Regions from separate parts of the Blautia segnis genome, predicted to be linked through region 2. Evidence: riboswitches for the same ligand, from Rfam matches in the RefSeq annotation. Region 2 holds a riboswitch; the other holds the start of a gene.

Region 1 (3,413 bases), on a different contig from region 2:
CGAAACATAAGAGATGCGATAGTGGCGTAGTTGGTAACGCGCGACCTTGCCAAGGTCGAGACCGCGGGTTCGAGCCCCGTCTATCGCTCTAAGGCTCCGATTGCATCGGAGCTTTTTTATTGCTTGTTCTATAAAAATTCTTTCTATAATAAAAGCCCTGCACTTTCAGGAAAGAATATCCGCATTCAAAAATGCATTCCGTCCGTTTTCCTGGTGCAGGGCTTATTTTTATTTGCTTTTAGTGGTGGAACAGTCTGATTCCGGTAAATGCCATGGCCATATTGTATTTGTTGCAGGTCTCAATGACATCTGCATCTCTTACAGATCCGCCTGGCTGTGCAATGTATTTCACACCGCTCTTGTGAGCTCTCTCAATATTATCGCTGAATGGGAAGAATGCATCAGATCCAAGCGTAACCTCTGTCATCTGATCCAGCCATGCCCGTTTCTCCTCTTTTGTAAATACAGATGGCTTTTCGGTAAAGGTCTTTTCCCAATTTCCATCTGCCAGAACATCCATATATTCATCCCCGATGTAAACGTCGATTGCATTGTCACGTTCTGCTCTTGAGATGGTATCTTTAAATGGAAGATTCAGAACCTTAGGGCTCTGACGAAGGAACCAGTTGTCTGCCTTCTGTCCTGCAAGACGTGTGCAGTGTACTCTGGACTGCTGTCCTGCTCCAACTCCGATTGCCTGTCCGTCTTTTACATAGCATACAGAATTGGACTGGGTATATTTCAGAACGATCAGAGAAACCTTCATATCACGCTTGGCTTCCTCAGATAATACTTTGTTTTCTGTTACAAGATTGGAAATCAATGCATCATCAATGGCAAGCTCCTGTCTTCCTTGCTCAAAGGTTACACCGAAAACCTGTTTATGTTCCAGCGGAGCAGGTACATATTCCGGGTCGATCTCGATCACGTTGTAGTTACCCTTTTTCTTCTGCTTCAGAATTTCAAGAGCTTCCTCTGTATATCCGGGAGCGATCACGCCATCGGATACTTCTCTCTTGATCAGAAGTGCTGTATCTTTGTCGCACACATCAGAGAGGGAAATGAAATCACCGAAGGAGGACATTCTGTCAGCACCTCTGGCACGGGCATAGGCGCAGGCAAGAGGGGAAAACTCTTTCCAGTTCATGTCGTTTACCCAGTAGATCTTCGCCAGGGTCTCTGTCAGCGGAAGTCCGATTGCTGCTCCTGCTGGAGAAACATGCTTGAAGGAAGTTGCTGCCGGAAGTCCGGTTGCTTTTTTCAGATCGCGCACCAGCTGCCAGCCGTTAAATGCATCCAGGAAGTTGATGTATCCAGGTCTTCCGGAAAGAACTTTGATGGGAAGCTCGCTTCCATCCTCCATGTAAATTCTGGAAGGTTTCTGGTTGGGATTGCAGCCATATTTTAATTCTAATTCTTTCATGCCAATTTCCTCCGTTTTATCCTCAAATTCATCCATTTCAAATGGAAAACTGTCTTTTTACTTTTATAAATCTTCTTCTCAGTGATTTTTGTTGATGATCTTTGTCTCATATTTTCCAGTTGCAATATCAATATATCTCACAAAAAGGGAAACCTTATTGTCTTCATTCAGGCTCTCCCACAGCATACCTGCAAATGCATCCATATCATCCGGGATGGCAACCAGCTTTGGCTCTCCCTCAAAACTTGGAAGAGGATTTCCATCGCATTTGTAGGTGTGGATGAAATGTCCCTCGCCAGCCTTGGCATTCTGGTATGCGAAGGTGTAGCGGTTGCAGGAGGAAGGATCTCCATTGTTGCTTTTCAGAATGGACATTGCGTAGCTGTAGCTTCCGTTCTCCACATGCATGATTCCGGAAATACGAGGCGTATAGTTCGGGCCGTCCGGCTCAAACTCTCTAGAACGCAGGGACTGCTCGAAAGTAAGCTGATGATCCATTCCCTCGTAAATGGTATCTGTCTGATCTCCGTTGGTCACGATTGTTTTATTTCCAAGTACGCGTACAGGTGCATAAATGATCAGGCTTGGATCTACCAGCTTGGAAGGATCAAAGGCCTGTGTACGGATTCCCTCTCCGTCCTCTACAAACACACGGTTGCGGCTGTTCTCGCTTCTTCCCATGATAAAATACGCGGTAACTGCCTTGGTTCCGTCAGCGGAGCGACCGATTACGATTCCTCTTCCCGGATAAGAATTCTCTTTCAGTTCTTTGTCAAGTGCTATCATTTCCATGCAGATGTTCTCCTTTCAAGATTAGAACGTATTATCCTGTGGTATAAAAAAACGCCTGGGAAGCCCTTCTTCCAGGCTGCCCAGGCGGTCGGCACAAATTCAGCACTGCACTCCCTGTGGGTATTCCCACGATCCGCCAGTCATGCAGTTCTTTTTTATACTACAATATTTCCAAAGGTATTTCAAGATGGAAAAAATTTTATTTATGCGGCAATTTTTTTGTAACGCTATGCATAAGAGAATTTCAGGAAATTCCCATAAGCCCCTGATCCACTGTGATCTGCGCTGCAATGTCCGCTTTCATCTGCTCCCAGGCATCCGGATGATCCACATAATATTTTGGGCACTCTTTGCCGGTTACATCATAATGGCGGATCACCTGCTCAGAGGTCAGTCCGAATCTGGCGCACAGCCAGGCAGTCAGCTTCACTGTAGAATCATAGGTTGCCTGCTCGAACACCCCAGTCTCGTCATTGTGGCAGCACTCAATGGAAATGGAGTCCACATTTCTGGAATTGGTGGCATAGGACATCTCCGAAGTAGGGATGCACTGGATCACTTCCCCCTCTAACCCAACCACAAAATGACTGCTCACCTTGGCCTCATGAGTAGTGGCAAGATTTTCAAAATAATCCCTGTTATTCTGGGCTGTGGCACCTGGATTGGCCGTATAATGAATGGCAATGTAATCCACCTCATTCAGAGGCAGCTGAGGTCTGGAATACTCATTGGGCGTCAGAAGCTGCACATCTATGTACGGTGCCCCCTGTTCCATCCACTGCTGCGGTCCGCTGCTGTCCGTATTTTCTGCTTCTGAAACCGTCCTCGCTGCCTGTTTATTTCTCTGGCCATGATACACCACCAAAATAATAATTCCAGTCAGCGCCAGCAGAAAAAGGAGGGCCAGAAGCGCCACTCTTTGGTTTCTCTGACGGGTTCTTCCCGCTTTGTCTAATTTTCTCTTTTTGTTAAAAGAGGGCCGCCTTGAAAAAGACGGCCCAGCAGATTTTCTTTTCATTTATTTGTCATCTACACTGTAGTTTGGTGCTTCTTTTGTAATGTGGATGTCATGCGGATGAGACTCTTTTAAGGAAGCAGCGGAAATCTTCACGAATTTACCGTTCTGCTTCAGAGCTTCAATGTTCTCAGCACCACAATAACCCATACCGGAACGAAGTCCTCCGATCAGCTGGAATAC
Region 2 (3,413 bases):
GCCTGCACCTGCGGAAATCTTCAGGTTACGAACAGTTACTTCGAAGTCTGTCGGAGCGCCAAGCTTGGTCTGGTCATCTGTTAAGCTGTACTGTGTCTTTGCAACGCAGATCGGACAGTTGCCAAAGCCAAGAGCCTCCAGCTGTTTTGCCTGTTTCTGAGCGTTGGCTGTGAGAACAACTCTCTTGCCGCCATAAATCTTCTGAACGATATTGTTCAGCTTATCTTCGATAGAGCCCTCAAGCTCGTAGGAATATGTGAAGTCGTTCGGCTCTTCAACCAGACGGATAACTTCCTCTGCTAACTTCTTGCCGCCTTCGCCGCCTTTTGCCCATACTTCGGAAAGTGCAACGTTAACGCCAAGCTCTTTGCATTTTGCTTCTACAAGGTCAAGCTCTGCCTTTGTGTCGGTCGGGAATGCGTTGATTGCAACAACACATGGAAGCTTGTAAACGTTCTTGATATTGCTTACATGTTTCAGCAGGTTCGGAAGACCTTTCTCAAGAGCCTCCAGGTTCTCGTTGTTCAGATCTGCTTTTGCAACGCCGCCGTTATATTTAAGAGCACGAACGGTAGCAACGATTACAACTGCGTTTGGATGAAGGTCAGCCATACGGCACTTGATGTCAAGGAACTTCTCAGCACCAAGGTCAGCACCGAATCCAGCCTCTGTGATTGCATAATCAGCAAGCTTCAGAGCCATCTTTGTAGCGGTTACAGAGTTGCATCCGTGAGCGATGTTTGCAAATGGTCCGCCGTGAACGATTGCAGGTACATGCTCAAGAGTCTGAACCAGGTTCGGTTTCAGGGCATCTTTCAGAAGTGCTGTCATAGCACCCTCTGCGTGGAGGTCACCAGCTGTAACTGGTTTCTGCTCTGATGGTTTGCCGTATGTATAACCAATGATCATTCTGGCAAGTCTCTTCTTCAGGTCTGTGATGTCGCTTGCCAGGCAGAGAACTGCCATAATTTCGGAAGCAACGGTAATGTCATAGCCGTCTTCACGAGGCATACCGTTTGTTCTTCCGCCAAGTCCGTCTACTACATTACGAAGCTGACGGTCGTTCATATCTACGCATCTTCTCCATGTGATCTTACGTGGGTCAATGTTCAGAGCGTTGCCCTGGAAAATGTGGTTGTCGATCATTGCTGCCAGAAGGTTGTTAGCTGCGCCAATCGCATGGAAGTCACCTGTGAAGTGAAGGTTGATATCCTCCATAGGAACAACCTGTGCATATCCGCCGCCTGCTGCGCCGCCCTTTACACCGAATACCGGTCCAAGGGATGGCTCACGAAGTGCAACCATAACACTCTTACCCATCTGCTGCATAGCATCTGCAAGACCAACAGTTGTAGTTGTTTTTCCTTCTCCTGCCGGAGTCGGGTTGATGGCTGTAACAAGGATCAGCTTGCCATCCTTCTTGTCGGTTTCTTTTAACAGATTGTAGTCGATTTTTGCTTTGTATTTGCCGTACTGCTCAAGATACTTGTCATCAATACCTGCCTTAGCCGCAATCTCAGTAATTGGTTTCATTTCGCATTCCTGTGCGATTTCGATGTCACTTTTAAACCCCATAATAAAAGCTCCTTTCGTTGTGTAAGATTAAATGGTTTGCAATACCGCTCCTTAAAAAGGCAGCGGCATTATCCCTCGTAAAAGAGGTACCGCCCGGTAAAAAAAGGACAGTATCTGAAAGTTCAAATACTGCCCAGACGGTCGGCTATGATCTGCTTCCGAAGTCCTTGTGGTAAACTCCACGATCCGTCAGTATTCAGAAGCTTTTCAATTGATGCATTAATTGTATCATTAAAAAAACATCTTGTCAAGAAAATAACGAACAGCATTATTGTCAAAAAACGAACAGCATATTTGTGAAAAGTAACAAAAATTTAAAAAGACATTCCATATATATCTTGTAATTTAGAATGCTTTCAGAAGGGCTTCATAAAAATTTTATGACTTGGACAGTTGCGTATGGGGACAAGTATTGTTAGAATATAATATGAAATTTTTAATGACAAATCTGTTATAGAAAGGTTGAATCAATCAGATGAACAGAACTGAATTTCTGGATACATTGAGAAGCCAGCTGTCCGGTCAGATGCATGAGGGCAAGGTGGCTGCACATGTGCGTTATTATGAGGATTATATTCAGTCCCAGGTGAGAAGCGGCCGTGATGAACAGCAGGTTCTTGCGGAGCTTGGAGATCCAAGGCTGATCGCCAGGACTTTACTTGATACAGATGTGGATGATGGTCAGGCTGACTATGCAGAGTACAGCACTTATTCAGACGAGACAGAGGACACACAGAGCTCCGGCGGGAAGCATGCCCATGTATGGCGCTTTGATACCTGGTACAGCAAGCTGCTTGGCGTTGTAGGCCTGCTGATCATCGTATTTCTTTTGTTCCATATTCTGGTGGCGGTGATTCCGTTCTTCGCTGTTCTGGCAGTGATCCTGTTTATCCTGTCACTGATCAAGAACCGGAATTAATGGATTAAGACATTTTTTAGAGGAAAGGTTTTTCAATGAGCAGTATAACAATAGAAGAATTAAAACAGTTACCCGAAAATTCTTATCAGATCATTGATATCCGCGATGAAATCGAGATTTCCCATGGCGCAGTGAAGGGCGCAGTTGCCTGTAAGCCAGAAGAAATTTTGAGCAATCCGGATGTGGATAAGGCGAAGAAGCTTGTCATCTGCTGCAGCCGCGGAATCAACAGCAAGGAAGTGGCTGAGAATCTGACGGAAGAAGGCCTGGATGCAGTGAGCCTGGAGCGCGGCTATATTGCCTGGCTTATGGACGTGATGAAGAATTCCCAGGATGAGGATTTTGCTAAGAATGTGGAGATCAGCCTCCGCAAGAAATTTAAGAAAAAAATCTGGTCCAAATTTACCAAGGCTATCAATACCTATGAGCTTGTGAAGCCGGGAGATAAGATTGCAGTCTGTATTTCCGGCGGCAAGGACTCCATGCTTATGGCAAAATGCTTCCAGGAACTGAAGCTTCACAATAAATTTGATTTTGAGGTGAAGTTCCTTGTTATGGATCCTGGCTACAGCCCGGCCAACCGCCAGGTGATCGAGGAGAATGCGAAGAAGCTGAACATTCCCATCCGCATTTTTGAGTCAGATATTTTTGAATCTGTATTTAATGTAGAGAAGTCTCCATGCTATCTCTGCGCCAGAATGCGAAGAGGCCATTTATATGCCTTTGCAAAAGAAATGGGCTGCAACAAGATTGCCCTGGGCCATCATTATGATGATGTAATTGAGACCATTCTTATGGGAATGCTTTACGGCGCGCAGGTGCAGACTATGATGCCGAAGCTTCACAGCACCAATTTTGAGGGCATGGAGCTGATCCGTCCTTTGTATCTGGTGCGTGAAGACGACATCAAGGCATGGCG

What was found. A riboswitch is a leader RNA that binds a small molecule or an ion and turns the genes downstream of it on or off. The one in region 2 is predicted to bind ZMP and ZTP.
Region 1: it holds a riboswitch for ZMP and ZTP, as region 2 does, so the genes downstream of both, H8S54_RS11785 (IMP cyclohydrolase) here and H8S54_RS17465 (formate--tetrahydrofolate ligase) in region 2, are expected to answer to the same signal.

What each region holds. Positions count from the first base shown of each region.
Region 1 covers NZ_JACOOT010000027.1:516-3,928, forward strand. The annotation lists tRNA gene H8S54_RS11775 (tRNA-Gly) at 16-88, shown strand; gene H8S54_RS11780 (phosphoribosylaminoimidazolecarboxamide formyltransferase) at 239-1,459, opposite strand; gene H8S54_RS11785 (IMP cyclohydrolase) at 1,502-2,215, opposite strand; ZMP/ZTP riboswitch at 2,287-2,369, opposite strand; gene H8S54_RS11790 (peptidoglycan recognition protein family protein) at 2,460-3,233, opposite strand; gene guaB (IMP dehydrogenase) at 3,234-3,413, opposite strand, start outside.
Region 2 covers NZ_JACOOT010000040.1:53,797-57,209, forward strand. The annotation lists gene H8S54_RS17465 (formate--tetrahydrofolate ligase) at 1-1,575, opposite strand, end outside; ZMP/ZTP riboswitch at 1,700-1,782, opposite strand; gene H8S54_RS17470 (DUF1700 domain-containing protein) at 2,051-2,494, shown strand; partial or broken gene H8S54_RS17475 (ATP-binding protein) at 2,530-3,381, shown strand.